Regions from separate parts of the Rhizobium sp. 05L429 genome, predicted to be linked through region 1. Evidence: riboswitches for the same ligand, from Rfam matches in the RefSeq annotation. Region 1 holds a riboswitch; the other holds the start of a gene.
What was found. A riboswitch is a leader RNA that binds a small molecule or an ion and turns the genes downstream of it on or off. The one in region 1 is predicted to bind FMN.
Positions count from the first base shown of each region.

Region 2: it holds a riboswitch for FMN, as region 1 does, so the genes downstream of both, AC1DNW_RS01935 (DMT family transporter) here and ribB (3,4-dihydroxy-2-butanone-4-phosphate synthase) in region 1, are expected to answer to the same signal.

Region 1 covers NZ_JBFTNV010000003.1:117,459-124,225, forward strand. Annotated here, with positions in the region: gene AC1DNW_RS03840 (carbohydrate ABC transporter permease) at 1-215, shown strand, start outside; gene AC1DNW_RS03845 (ABC transporter ATP-binding protein) at 228-1,256, shown strand; gene AC1DNW_RS03850 (ThuA domain-containing protein) at 1,332-2,117, shown strand; gene AC1DNW_RS03855 (Gfo/Idh/MocA family protein) at 2,129-3,259, shown strand; gene ribB (3,4-dihydroxy-2-butanone-4-phosphate synthase) at 3,427-4,053, opposite strand; FMN riboswitch at 4,170-4,314, opposite strand; gene AC1DNW_RS03865 (glucose 1-dehydrogenase) at 4,421-5,203, opposite strand; gene tpiA (triose-phosphate isomerase) at 5,281-6,018, opposite strand; gene AC1DNW_RS03875 (SDR family oxidoreductase) at 6,023-6,767, opposite strand, start outside.
Region 2 covers NZ_JBFTNV010000002.1:46,120-52,886, reverse strand. Annotated here, with positions in the region: gene lon (endopeptidase La) at 335-2,752, shown strand; gene hupB (DNA-binding protein HupB) at 2,961-3,236, shown strand; FMN riboswitch at 3,358-3,510, shown strand; gene AC1DNW_RS01935 (DMT family transporter) at 3,695-4,603, shown strand; gene AC1DNW_RS01930 (esterase-like activity of phytase family protein) at 4,699-6,767, shown strand, end outside.

The DNA.
Region 1 (6,767 bases):
ATGAATTCCTGTTCGCCCTGACCTTCACATCATCGGATGCCCAACGAACGGTACCGGTGGCAATCGCTCTGCTTTCGGGCGGAAGTCAGTTCGAAATCCCCTGGGGCAACATCATGGCGGCATCGGTCATCGTCACCGTGCCCGTCGTCATCCTTGTTCTGATTTTTCAACGCCGGATTATTTCCGGGCTGACGGCCGGCGGCGTCAAAGGCTGAGGAAAGCGAGATATGGCACAGATTAGGCTCGATAATATCCGCAAGAGCTTCGGCGCATTCGAAGTCATCAAGGGTGTGACCATGGACATCCGTAGGGGCGAGTTCATGGTCTTCGTCGGCCCGTCCGGTTGCGGCAAATCCACCTTGCTGCGACTGATCTCGGGACTGGAGGATATATCTTCCGGCACGCTCTCCTTCGACGGCGAACCCGTCAACCGTCTTTCCCCGTCCAAACGCGGCATCGCGATGGTCTTTCAGTCCTACGCGCTCTATCCGCACATGACGGTCTACGAAAACATGGCCTTCGGCATGAAGCTGTCCGGCCGGACCAGGGAAGAATGCAAGGCACGCGTCGAACAGGCAGCCGGCATGCTTCAGCTTTCGCCCTATCTGGAACGCCTGCCGCGCCAGCTTTCGGGCGGCCAACGCCAGCGCGTGGCTATCGGCCGCGCCATCGTTCGTGACCCGAAGGTCTTCCTGTTCGACGAACCCTTGTCGAACCTGGATGCGGCTCTTCGCGTCGCCACACGGCTGGAGATCGCCAAGCTTCACCGCGGCATGCATGACACGACGATGATCTATGTCACCCACGATCAGGTCGAGGCCATGACACTGGCCGACCGCATCTGCGTGCTGCGCGACGGCGTCGTCGAACAGGTCGGAACACCGATCGAGCTCTACGAGACCCCGAACTCCATTTTCGTCGCCGGTTTCATCGGTTCGCCGAAGATGAATTTCCTCTCCGGACCTTTCGCGGCTCCCTATGACACCCACACAATCGGGGTGCGGGCCGAACATATCGAGTTTAGAGATCAGGATCCTGCCTGGACCGGCACCGTCATCCATTCAGAGATCCTCGGCTCGGACAGCTTCGTCTATCTCGACATCGGCTCGGCCGAACCGCTTACCGTTCGCGAGACCGGCGTATCGAGCCACCAGCCCGGCCAGCAACTGGGCGTGTCGCCGCTCAAGGAGCGCATTCATCGCTTCGACCAATCCGGACGCGCGCTCGAAAGGGTTCCTTTCAAGGGCGCAGCCTGACCACCAACCACATAAACAGGATCTGACCGTTTCCCATCGGCTCCGGTCCGCTATTCGCTGTGAAGGAGCAGAAACGTGTCTATTCGCACCATCGTCTGGGGTGAAAACATCCATGAGACAACCAACGAGATCGTCCGGGGCATCTACCCTGAGGGCATGCACACGACCATTGCCAAGGCGCTGAACACCGACCCGGCGATTTCCGCGACGACCGCCACGCTGCAGGAGCCCGAGCATGGGTTGACGGAGGCCCGGCTTGACGAGACCGACGTCCTGACCTGGTGGGGCCATAAGGATCATGGCGCCGTCTCCGACGAAGTCGTCGAGCGTGTCGCCAAGCGGGTGTGGGAAGGCATGGGCCTGCTCGTGCTGCATTCCGGCCATTTCTCGAAGATCTTCAAGCGTCTGATGGGCACGCCCTGTGCGCTGAAATGGCGCGAGGCGGGTGAACGCGAGCGGCTGTGGACGATCAATCAGCGCCATCCGATCGCTGCCGGTATCGGCGAGCATTTCGAGCTGGAGAACGAAGAGATGTACGGCGAGCAGTTCTCCGTGCCGGAGCCACTGGAAACGGTGTTCATCTCCTGGTTCCAGGGTGGCGAAGTCTTCCGCTCCGGCCTGACCTGGCGCCGCGGTGCCGGCAATATCTTCTATTTCCGCCCCGGCCATGAAACCTACCCGACCTATCACGATGCCAACGTGCAGAAGGTGCTGATCAACGGCGTCAAGTGGGCCTATAACCCCGAGGGTGCATTGAAGAGCATCACCGATGCTCCAAATGTGCCGGTAGAAAAAGCACTGGAGCCGATCGTCGAGCGCGGCCCGAGACTGCACCAGGCCGGCGAAGCCGGTTACCGCTGAGGAGAACAGCAATGCGTCTACTCGTTCTCGGCACAGGCGTCATGGCCAAAAACCAGGTTGCCAACTTCCTTGCCATCGATGGCGTGGAAGTGGTCGGCGCCGTCGATACGGACCGGGCCCGGCTCGATGAGTTCGCCGATCATTTCAGCATTGAAAAACGCTTCAGCACGCTCGACGAAGCAATCGCCTGGGACAAATTCGATGCGGCGACGAATGTGACGCCCGACCGTATCCACCACGCGACCAGCCTCGCGCTGATTGCCGCCGGCAAGCACGTCTTCTGCGAAAAGCCGCTGGCGGAGAATTATGCGCACGCGCTCGAGATGACCGAAGCTGCAGAGGCAGCCGGGGTCATCAACATGGTGAACCTCACCTATCGCAACGTTGCTCCCCTGCAGCGCGCCCGCGAGATGGTGCTATCAGGCGAACTCGGCACCATCCGTCATGTTGAAGCCTCTTACCTGCAGAGCTGGCTGGTTTCGCGTGCCTGGGGCGACTGGCGCACGGAATCGCGCTGGCTGTGGCGCCTGTCCACCGGTCACGGTTCGAACGGCGTGCTCGGCGATGTCGGTATCCATATCCTCGACTTCGCAGCCTATGGCGCTGCGACCGACATCGATCACGTCTTTGCGCGGCTCAAGACCTTCAACAAGGCGCCGGGTGGCCAGATCGGCGAGTATATGCTGGATGCCAATGACAGCTTCACTATGTCGGTCGATTTCGCCAATGGCGCGCTCGGTGTCATCCATGCGACCCGCTGGGCGACCGGCCATTTGAACGAGCTGAAGCTGCGCATCTACGGCGAGAGGGGCAGCCTCGAAGTCACTCATCGTCCGGACGGCTCGGATCTTCGCGGCTGTTTCGGCGACGACATTGAAAGCGCCACCTGGCGTGATATCGAGGTGCCGACGGTGCTGACCAACTATCAGCGCTTTGCCGAAGCGGTCAGGACCGGGAAACAGGACGATCCCACCTTCCGCCATGCCGCCAACCTGCAGAAGGTCATCGACCTCGCGATTGTGTCGGAGAAAGAACGTCGGGAGTTCAATCTGCTGGCTTCCGATAACTTGGAAGGCACGGCCGGCCAGGAGCTTGAAAGCGAGGCGGACGATCAGGGTCCGGCGCTGGCACTCGTTGTCTGACGGCATGGTGAAACATAGAAGGCCCGCGTGATCGGGCCTTCTTCGAGCCAACAGCTCCCTCTGCTTATCCATGGCAGAGGGCGGGCGCTCGCTCCGGATGGCGCAAACGGCACCCACGCGATCTTTGCTTGCCGCGGTATATAACCACGGCAGACAAGGCGGGCTTCCTAAGCGGCCTTAACAGGCGCGCTCACGCCACGATAGGCAATGAGATCCTCGATCGTGATCAGGTGGAGGCCGTGCCGTTCGGCAAACCGCTCGAGATCGGGCAGGCGCGCCATCGTGCCATCGTCATTGGCCACTTCGCAGATGACGCCCGACGGCGACAGGCCGGCAAGCCTAGCGAGATCGACAGCCGCCTCGGTATGGCCGGGGCGAGAAAGCACGCCGTTCGGATGCGCTCGCAGCGGGAAGATATGTCCGGGCCGCGCAAAATCCTCGGGGCGAGAATTCTTACCGATGAGCGCGCGAACCGTCGCGGCGCGGTCAGCCGCGGAAATACCGGTCGTCGTTTCAGGGATATAGTCAACCGACACGGTGAAAGCTGTCTTCAAGAGTTCGGTATTGTTGGGAACCATCTGCGGGATCTGCAGTTCGTCCAGCCGTTCGCCTTCCATTGCGACGCAGATGAGGCCGCGGGCGTAATTCATCATGAAGGCGATTGCCTGCGGAGTGATTGCTTCCGATGCGATGACGAGGTCACCCTCGTTTTCCCTGTCGCGATCGTCGACGACGACCACGATCTCGCCGCGTGCAATTGCGGCGATCCCATCTTCGATTTTAGAAATTGCCATTTCTCTGCCTTTCAAGGGTTAGCCGCAACGCGCGACATCCATGGCCTGTCAAAGGCCACCATTTTCCCTTGGGCGAACAAGCATATGAAACGCCGCGTGCCGAGCGGCGTCCTCTACGTTGCTCTCTTCCATCCGGACTATGACCGTCGGCTCCGGCATCTCACCGGATCTGCTGACCCTTCGCTTTCACGAAGGCGCTCGCGGGCTCCGAGTTGCCTCGATACCGCCGGTGGGGAATTACACCCCGCCCTGAGAACATTTCTTAGATAAATGATGAATGCCTCGTTCGGCAAGAGGTTGGGCGAAAATCACCGCTCGAGAATTGTCTCGTATAGGTGAAAGCACCGTTCCCTATTGTCGAACAAAGCTATGACATGATCAGGCCGCCATCGACATTGATGGTCTGGCCGGTGATATAGGCCGCGTCGTCGCTCGCAAGGAAGGTGACGAGGCCGGCGACATCTTCGCCCGATCCGGCACGCTTCATCGGTATTCCCTCGACCCATTCCTTCATGAGTTCGCCGGGGCCGTAGTTGCCGAGCAGCTTGCCCCATGCCTGGTCGTTATAGGCCCACATGTCGGTTTCGATGATGCCGGGGCAGAACGCGTTGACGGTAATGCCGTTGGTCGCGACTTCCTTGGCAAGGCTCTGGGTAATGCCGACAACGCCCATCTTCGACGCGGCATAATGCGGCGTATAGATGAAGCCGTCGCGTGCCTGGCCGGAGGCGGTGTTGATGATGCGACCGCCGCGGCCATGCTTGCGCATGCGGGCAATCGCTTCCTGGGCGCAGAGGAACACGCCCTTGGTGTTGACCGCCATGACCTTGTCCCACTCGCCCTCAGTCATATCCTCGATGCGGGCAATGGTGATGACACCGGCATTTTGAATGGAGACATCAACGGCGCCGAAGGCCTGTTCGGCAGCGTCATAAAGAGCCTTGACGCTTGCCTTGTCGGTGACGTCGCCAACGAAGGAGATAGCTTTGCCGCCATCGACCTTGATCTGCTCGGCGACGGCATGCACGCTCTCCTCATTGGCGGAGACGACGAGATTGGCGCCCTCGCGCGCAAAGCGTTTGGCAATCGCCGCACCGATGCCGCGGCTTGCGCCGGTAATGACGACAGTCCTGTTTTCGAAGCGTTGCATTCTCTTTTCCTTTCACGGTGCCGGCGAGTGCGGCGCCGATCCAAGAAACCGGCCGCGCTTACCCGCTCACTTAGACTTCAAACGGCTGCAGAAATAATCGCGGCGAATTCCGATGCCTTCAGCGAAGCGCCGCCAACCAGCGCGCCGTCCACATTGCGAATCTTGAAGATCGAAGCCGCATTCGACGCCTTGACCGAGCCGCCATAGAGGATCTTGACTGAATGGCCGTCGTTCCCCAGCCGATCTGCGAGCATCTGCCGGATCGCGGCATGGACCTCCTCGATCTGTTCGTTGGTCGGCACCAATCCGGTTCCTATCGCCCATACGGGCTCATAGGCGACGACGAGATTTGCGCTCGTCGCTGCCTCGGGAATGGATTCTCTCAACTGCTCGCCAACCACTTCGATCGCCCGTCCCTCGTCACGCTCATGTCGCGTTTCACCGACACAGACGATCGCGATCAAGCCCGCTTGGTGAGCGGCAACTGCCTTTGCAAGGACGATTTCATCATCTTCGCCGTGAGACACACGGCGCTCGGAATGTCCGAGGATGACATAACGCGCGCCAATATTGGCGAGCATTTCGGCAGAGACGTCGCCCGTATGGGCACCTGACTGCTGCGCATGACAATCCTGCGCGCCGATGACCAGTTTCGAATCCTTAACCCGCGCCACTGCGCGATCAATCAGCGTGAAGGGCGGGCAGACGACGATATCGCACGTCGCACTGCCCGTTAGTCCCTTCAGCGCCTCGATCTCAGCTTGGGAGGAGATGAGACCGTTCATTTTCCAATTGCCTGCGATCAGCTTGCGCATGGCATCACCAGCAGCAGAAGCCGCCGTCGACGAGCAGATCGACGCCCGTCACGAAGCTCGCGGCATTCGACAGCAGAAAGACAGCCGGACCGACCATCTCGTCGACACTGGCCATTCGCTGCATCGGCGTCTGTTCCTCGAAGAGCTTGGTCTGATGCACCATTTCGGGCCGGGTGTTCATCGGCGTTGCGGTATAGCCCGGCGAGATCGTGTTGACGCGGATGCCGCGCCCGACCCACTCCATGGCGAACGACTTCGACATATGGATCACGCCCGCCTTCGAGGCATTGTAATGGGCCTGGCTCAAACCGCGATTGACGATAACGCCCGACATGGAGGCGATGTTGACGATCGACCCGCGGCCGTTCTTCAACATGGCCCGCGCTTCGGCCTGGCAGGAGAGGAAAACGCCCTTCAGGTTGATGTCCATCAGCGTCTGATACTGATCCTCTTCCATCTCCTCGGCGGGATTGGCATTGGCGATACCGGCGGCATTGACAGCAAGCGAGAGCGCACCGAGATCGGCTTCGGTGCGGGCGACGGCATCCGCCAGAGACGACTTGCTGGTCACATCGGCTGCAATCTCGATCGATCGACGGCCGGCAGCCCTGATATGGCCGGCAGTATTGGCAAGGCCGTCATCGCTACGGCGGTCGAGAAGCGCGACGTCAGCACCGCACTGGGCGAGACCGATGGCGATCCTCTGCCCGATGCCGCTGCCGGCACCCGTCACGATGGCGACCTGGCCG
Region 2 (6,767 bases), on a different contig from region 1:
CCGCGCCCTGATAATAGTTGCGGGCAAGGTTGAAAACAGCCGTTGCCGATGTTGCGCAAACGATGACCCTTGGCAATGATGCTGTGATTCCGTAGCGTGTTGCTGGCGTTGTTATTTTAGGCGGATCGGAAATGGTAAGCGTCGCTCCAGTCAGGCGCTTCATTGTGGTGGCGTTCCAGTGTAATAAAGCTGTCACAACCGTGGAACGCGGGCGTTAACGTGGCTTGAAAAGCGTAGTCAGAACCTCCACTTGTAACAACAAGTGAGAGTGCCGGCCGGTTCCCAAGCGGCCGCGCCAAAGAGCCCGGTAACGGGACGATGGAAAGGAATAAAAATGACGAAGAAAACGTCTGTAGCGAGCAGCACCGCCTATCCTGTTCTGCCTCTGCGCGACATCGTGGTTTTCCCCCATATGATCGTGCCGCTGTTCGTCGGGCGGGAAAAGTCTATCCGCGCGCTCGAAGAGGTCATGGGTTCCGACAAGCAGATCATGCTGGTCACCCAGATCAACGCCAGCGACGACGATCCGGACCCGTCGGCGATCCACCGCGTTGGTACGGTCGCGAATGTGCTGCAACTCTTGAAGCTGCCTGACGGCACCGTCAAGGTTTTGGTCGAAGGCCGCGCCCGCGCCGAGATCGACAGCTACACAGGCCGCGAAGATTTCTACGAGGCCCTTGGCCATGTGCTCGAAGAGCCGCATGACGATCCGGTCGAGCTGGAAGCGCTCTCCCGCTCCGTCGTGTCGGAATTCGAGAGCTACGTGAAGCTCAACAAGAAGATTTCGCCCGAGGTTGTCGGTGCGGCCAGCCAGATCGACGACTATTCCAAGCTCGCCGATACGGTCGCCTCGCATCTGTCGATCAAGATCACCGAGAAGCAGGAGATGCTGGAAACCACCAGCGTCAAGGGCCGCCTCGAAAAGGCCCTCGGCTTCATGGAAGGCGAGATCTCGGTCCTGCAGGTCGAAAAGCGCATCCGCTCTCGCGTCAAGCGTCAGATGGAGAAGACCCAGCGCGAATACTATCTGAATGAGCAGATGAAGGCGATCCAGAAGGAACTCGGCGATGGCGAGGAAGGCCGCGACGAGATGAGCGAACTGGAAGAGCGCATCGCCAAGACGAAGCTCTCCAAGGAAGCCCGTGAGAAGGCTGACGCTGAACTGAAGAAGCTGCGCCAGATGAGCCCGATGTCGGCTGAAGCCACCGTCGTGCGCAATTATCTGGACTGGCTGCTCGGTATACCCTGGGGCAAGAAGTCGAAAATCAAGTCCGATCTCAATAATGCCGAGAAGATCCTCGAAGCCGATCACTTCGGTCTCGACAAGGTCAAGGAGCGCATCGTCGAGTATCTGGCGGTTCAGGCTCGCGCTACCAAGATCAAGGGCCCGATCCTGTGCCTCGTCGGCCCTCCGGGTGTCGGCAAGACCTCGCTTGCCCAGTCGATCGCCAAGGCGACCGGCCGCGAGTACATTCGCATGGCTCTCGGCGGCGTTCGTGACGAAGCTGAAATCCGCGGTCACCGCCGTACCTATATCGGCTCGATGCCCGGCAAGGTCATCCAGTCGATGAAGAAGGCGAAGAAGTCGAACCCACTCTTCCTTCTGGATGAGATCGACAAGCTTGGCCAGGACTATCGCGGCGATCCGTCTTCCGCTCTGCTCGAGGTGCTGGACCCGGCTCAGAACTCGACCTTCATGGACCACTACCTGGAAGTCGAATACGACCTGTCTGACGTGATGTTCATCACCACGGCGAATACGCTGAACATTCCGGCTCCGCTGATGGACCGCATGGAAGTCATCCGTATCGCCGGCTACACCGAAGACGAAAAGCGCGAGATCGCCAAGCGACATCTGCTGCCGAAGGCCATCAAGGAACATGCGCTGCAGCCGAACGAATTCTCGGTCAGCGACGATGCCCTGATGGCGATCAGCCAGCAGTACACCCGCGAAGCCGGTGTCCGTAACTTCGAACGCGAACTGATGAAGCTCGCCCGCAAGGCGGTCACCGAGATCATCAAGGGCAAGACGAAGGCGGTTCATGTCACGGCGGCGAACATCGACGACTATCTCGGCGTTCCGCGCTTCCGCCACGGCGAAGCCGAACGCGAAGATCAGGTTGGTGTTGTCACGGGTCTTGCCTGGACGGAAGTCGGCGGCGAACTGCTGACGATCGAAGGCGTCATGATGCCCGGCAAGGGCCGCATGACCGTCACCGGCAACCTGAAGGAAGTGATGAAGGAATCGATCTCGGCAGCGGCATCTTATGTCCGCTCGCGCGCCGTCGATTTCGGCATCGAGCCGCCGCGCTTCGACAAGAGCGACATTCACGTGCACGTGCCGGAAGGCGCGACGCCGAAGGATGGTCCGTCGGCCGGTGTCGCCATGGCAACCGCGATCGTCTCGATCATGACTGGCATTCCGGTCAACAAGGATGTGGCAATGACGGGTGAAATCACCCTGCGCGGTCGCATTCTGCCGATCGGCGGCCTGAAGGAAAAGCTGCTCGCTGCGCTTCGCGGCGGCATCAAGAAGGTGCTGATTCCGGAAGAGAATGCCAAGGATCTGGCCGAGATTCCGGACAATGTGAAGAACAACATGGAGATCATTCCGGTCTCCCGCATGGGCGAAGTGATCAAGCATGCGCTGCTGCGTCGTCCCGAGCCGATCGAGTGGGATGGCACGGTGGAAACGCCCGTCATTGCGACGGTCGAAGGGCTTGATGATGCAGGTGCGACCATAGCTCATTGAGCCTTGGCCGCCACATTTATGCCCAATTGTTACAAATCTTGAAAAAGGCCGGCGGTAACGCCGGCCTTTTTTTGTGAAAACGTCATGTAGGCGCTTGCTTTTCCTTGATTTGCAGGGTTTTTGGGTTCCCGGCGGGCCTGATAAAAGCGATTTCTGCGCCTAGCTTACAGATTGAGTTGTTTCAAACCATAGAGAAAGGGGTGGAAACATGAACAAGAATGAACTCGTGTCCGCAGTAGCCGAAAAGGCTGGACTCACGAAGTCTGACGCAGCATCTGCCGTCGACGCAGTTTTTGATGTTGTGCAGGCTGAACTGAAGAACAAGGGCGACATCCGTCTTGCTGGCTTCGGCAGCTTCACGGTTTCTCATCGCGCTGCCACGAAGGGTCGCAACCCGTCGACCGGCGCCGAAGTCGACATCCCGGCACGCAACGTGCCGAAGTTCACGCCCGGCAAGGGCCTGAAGGACGCCGTCAACGGCTGATACGAGATTGTCCGCTGGCCGTAAACGAGAACGGCCGTGCAGGATTTTGAGGGGGTTCGGCATCGCCGGACCCCTTTTTGTTTTCGCCGCTTGCGGCACTCGGTACTTTGTCTTACGACGACAATGTTCTCAGGGCGGGGTGAAAGTCCCCACCGGCGGTAAGGGCTAAGGCCTGAGCCCGCGAGCGCCTTCTCAAGCCTCGGCTTGGAAAGGGTCAGCAGATCCGGTGTGATTCCGGAGCCGACGGTTAAAGTCCGGATGAAAGAGAATGAGCATGGCCGCGCGCGGGCAGGGATCTGCAGGCGTCTGCGTGCCGTCGCCTCATGCGTCCTGATTTATGTTTGGTCTCCTGCATAATTCCCCAAGTCGGAATCGATTTAGGGGCGAAATTATGCAGCAATTCAAAGTTCGACAGCGTCCTTTGCGCGTCTGAAAAGACGCGCGGCGCTGTAGTCCGGATGGAAGACATGAATCAGAATTCCCTTGCAGTCTCGCATTCCCGCGCCGTTGCCGGTGCAGCCTTCATGGTGCTTGGAGGCGTCGTCTTCTCGCTCCTCAATGTCGTCACCCAGTGGCTCACGATGACGCTTGCCTTCCCGGCGACTTCCGCAGCCTTCTGGCAATACGGCTTCGCCTTTCTTTTTTCGTTGCCCTTCCTGCGCAAGGTCGGTCTTTCCGCCATGCGCACGGACTATCCCTGGCGGCATGTCGTGCGCGTCGTCTTTGCCGCGCTCGGCGTCGAGGCCTGGGTTTCCGGCCTTGCCTCGGTGCCGATCTGGCAGGCGATCGCGCTCGTCATGACCTCGCCCTTCTTCATCATTCTCGGCGCGCGCCTGTTCCTCGGCGAACGGGTCGGACCTGCTCGCTGGATGGCGACGGGAACAGGCTTTGTCGGAGCGATGATCATCCTTCAGCCTTGGTCGGACAGCTTCACCTGGGCGGCACTTCTACCTGTTATCTCGGCCCCGCTTTGGGGCGCCTCCTCGCTCATCACCAAGAGCCTGACCGGCATCGAGAAGCCGGAGACGATCACCGTCTGGCTGCTAGTGCTGCTGACGCCGATCAATGGCGGCCTGGCGCTCGCAGCGGGCTTCGCAGTGCCGACGGGCGCAGCGCTTGCGCTTTTCCTTCTGGCAGGCCTCCTGACGGTCGTGGCGCAATATCTGCTGACCCTTGCCTATGCGAGTGCCGACGCCGCCTATGTGCAGCCCTTCGATGACCTGAAGCTGCCGTTGAACGTGCTCGCGGGTTGGCTTTTCTTCGGCTATGCGCCGGCTGGTTATCTGTGGCTCGGGGCAGCGCTCATTCTCGCCGCGTCGCTCTTCATCATGCGCATCGAGATGCTTCGCGAACGGCAGGCGGCCTGACGCGAACTGTACAAATGTCGCAGGCTGTCATGTGTCTGTCATGGCAGTCCCGCAAAAAACCTCTGTTCGATTTTTTCGGCATTGGGGGATTTTCAATGACATCGTCTTCGCGCAAGGCAGCGATTGCTGCCGTGCTTTTCGCGTCCGTTGCCTTCCCGGCAGCGGCTGAGCCGGTTTTCAACCGCATCGCCTCTTTCCCGGTCGCGACCAACCTGCCGGCCGACAAGGACAAGCTTTCGACCACCTCGGCCGAAATCATCACCGCCTCGCAGGATGGCAACACGCTGATCTACAGCGATAGCCCGCTCGGCGCGATCGGCTTCATCGACATCACAGATGCCAAGGCACCCAAGGCCGGCGGCGCGCTGATGATGGACGGCGAGCCGACCTCGGTCACATCAGCAGCCGGCAAGGCGCTCGTCGCAGTCAACACCAGCGAGAGCAAGCAGAAGCCGTCCGGTCGTCTGGCGATCGTCGATATCGCCAGCAAGAAGATCGACGCGACCTGCGATCTCGGCGGTCAGCCTGATTCGATCGCCCTCAACAAGGACAGGACGCTCGGCACCATTGCCATCGAAAATGAGCGCGACGAAGAGGTCAACGACGGCAAGATCCCGCAGATGCCGGCTGGCGACCTCGTCGTCTTCCAGGTCAAGACCGACGGCACCGTCGATTGCGGCACGATCAAGCATGTCGCCCTGACCGGTCTCACAGGCGTTGCCCCGGAAGATCCGGAGCCGGAATTCGTTGCCTTCAACAGCCAGAACGAAATTGCGCTCACGCTGCAGGAAAACAACGAGATCATCATTCTCGACGGCACGACCGGCACGGTGAAGACACACTTCACCGCCGGCAGCACCGATCTTTCGGGCATCGACACCAAGCGTGACGGCGCCTTGAAGTTCACCGGCGAGAAGAAGGGCGTCCTGCGCGAGCCGGACGCCGTGAAGTGGCTGGACGACAACCGTCTCGTCGTCGCCAACGAAGGCGACTATGAAGGCGGCTCGCGCGGCTTCACCATCTTCGACAAGACCGGCAAGGTTCTCTACGAATCGGGTAGCTCTTTCGAGCGCGCCGTAGCGGCCCTCGGCCATTATCCGGAAAGCCGCTCCTCGTCGAAGGGCGTCGAACCGGAGGGTCTCGAAGCCGCCAAGTTCGGCGATGACAATCTGTTCTTCGTGCTCGCCGAGCGCGCTTCCGTCGTCGGCGTCTACAAGGATACGGGTGCTGATCCGGAACTGCTGCAGATTTTGCCGTCAGGCATTTCCCCGGAAGGCGCGATTGCCATTCCGCAGCGTAACCTGTTTGCCACCGCCAACGAACTCGACCTCGGCAAAGATGGGGGCACGCGTTCGCACGTCATGATCTATGAGCGCGGCGAAGGCGAAAAGGCCTATCCGCACATCGTCTCCGCCGAGAAAGACGGCAACCCGATCGGCTTTGCAGCCCTTTCGGGACTCGCCGCCGTCCCGGGCAAGCCGGGCATGCTCTACGCCGTCAGCGACAGCGTCCTGGGCTCGCAGCCGACGATCTACACGATCGATGCCACCAAGAAGCCGGCCGTCATCACCGATGCACTTGTCGTCAAGCGTGACGGTGCTCCGGCTCAGAAGCTCGATATCGAAGGCATCGCTGTTGCTGCCGACGGTTCCTTCTGGCTGGCTTCGGAAGGCTATACCGAGCGTCTCGTGCCGCACGCCCTCTACAACGTGACCGCCAAGGGCGACATCAAGACCGAGATCGCCCTGCCGAAGGAACTGCTCGCCAACGAAATCCGCTATGGCTTCGAAGGTGTAACGATCATCGGCACTGGCGACGATGCAACGCTCTGGATGGCCGTTCAGCGCGAGTGGAACGACGATCAGAAGGGCTTCGTGAAGCTTCTCTCCTATAACCCGAAGAAGAAGGAATGGGGCGGCGTTCGCTACCCGCTCGACAAGAGCGAAGGCGGCTGGGTCGGCCTCTCCGAAATTACCGCCCAGGGCGACAGCGTCTACATCATCGAACGCGACAACCTCGTCGGCGATGCAGCCAAGCTGAAGAAGCTCTACAAGGTCGCAATCTCCGACCTGAAGCCGGGCAAGCTCGGCGGCGAACTGCCTGTCGTCAAGAAAACGGAAGCCCATGACTTCATCGGCGACCTGAAGTCGGCCACCAACGGCTA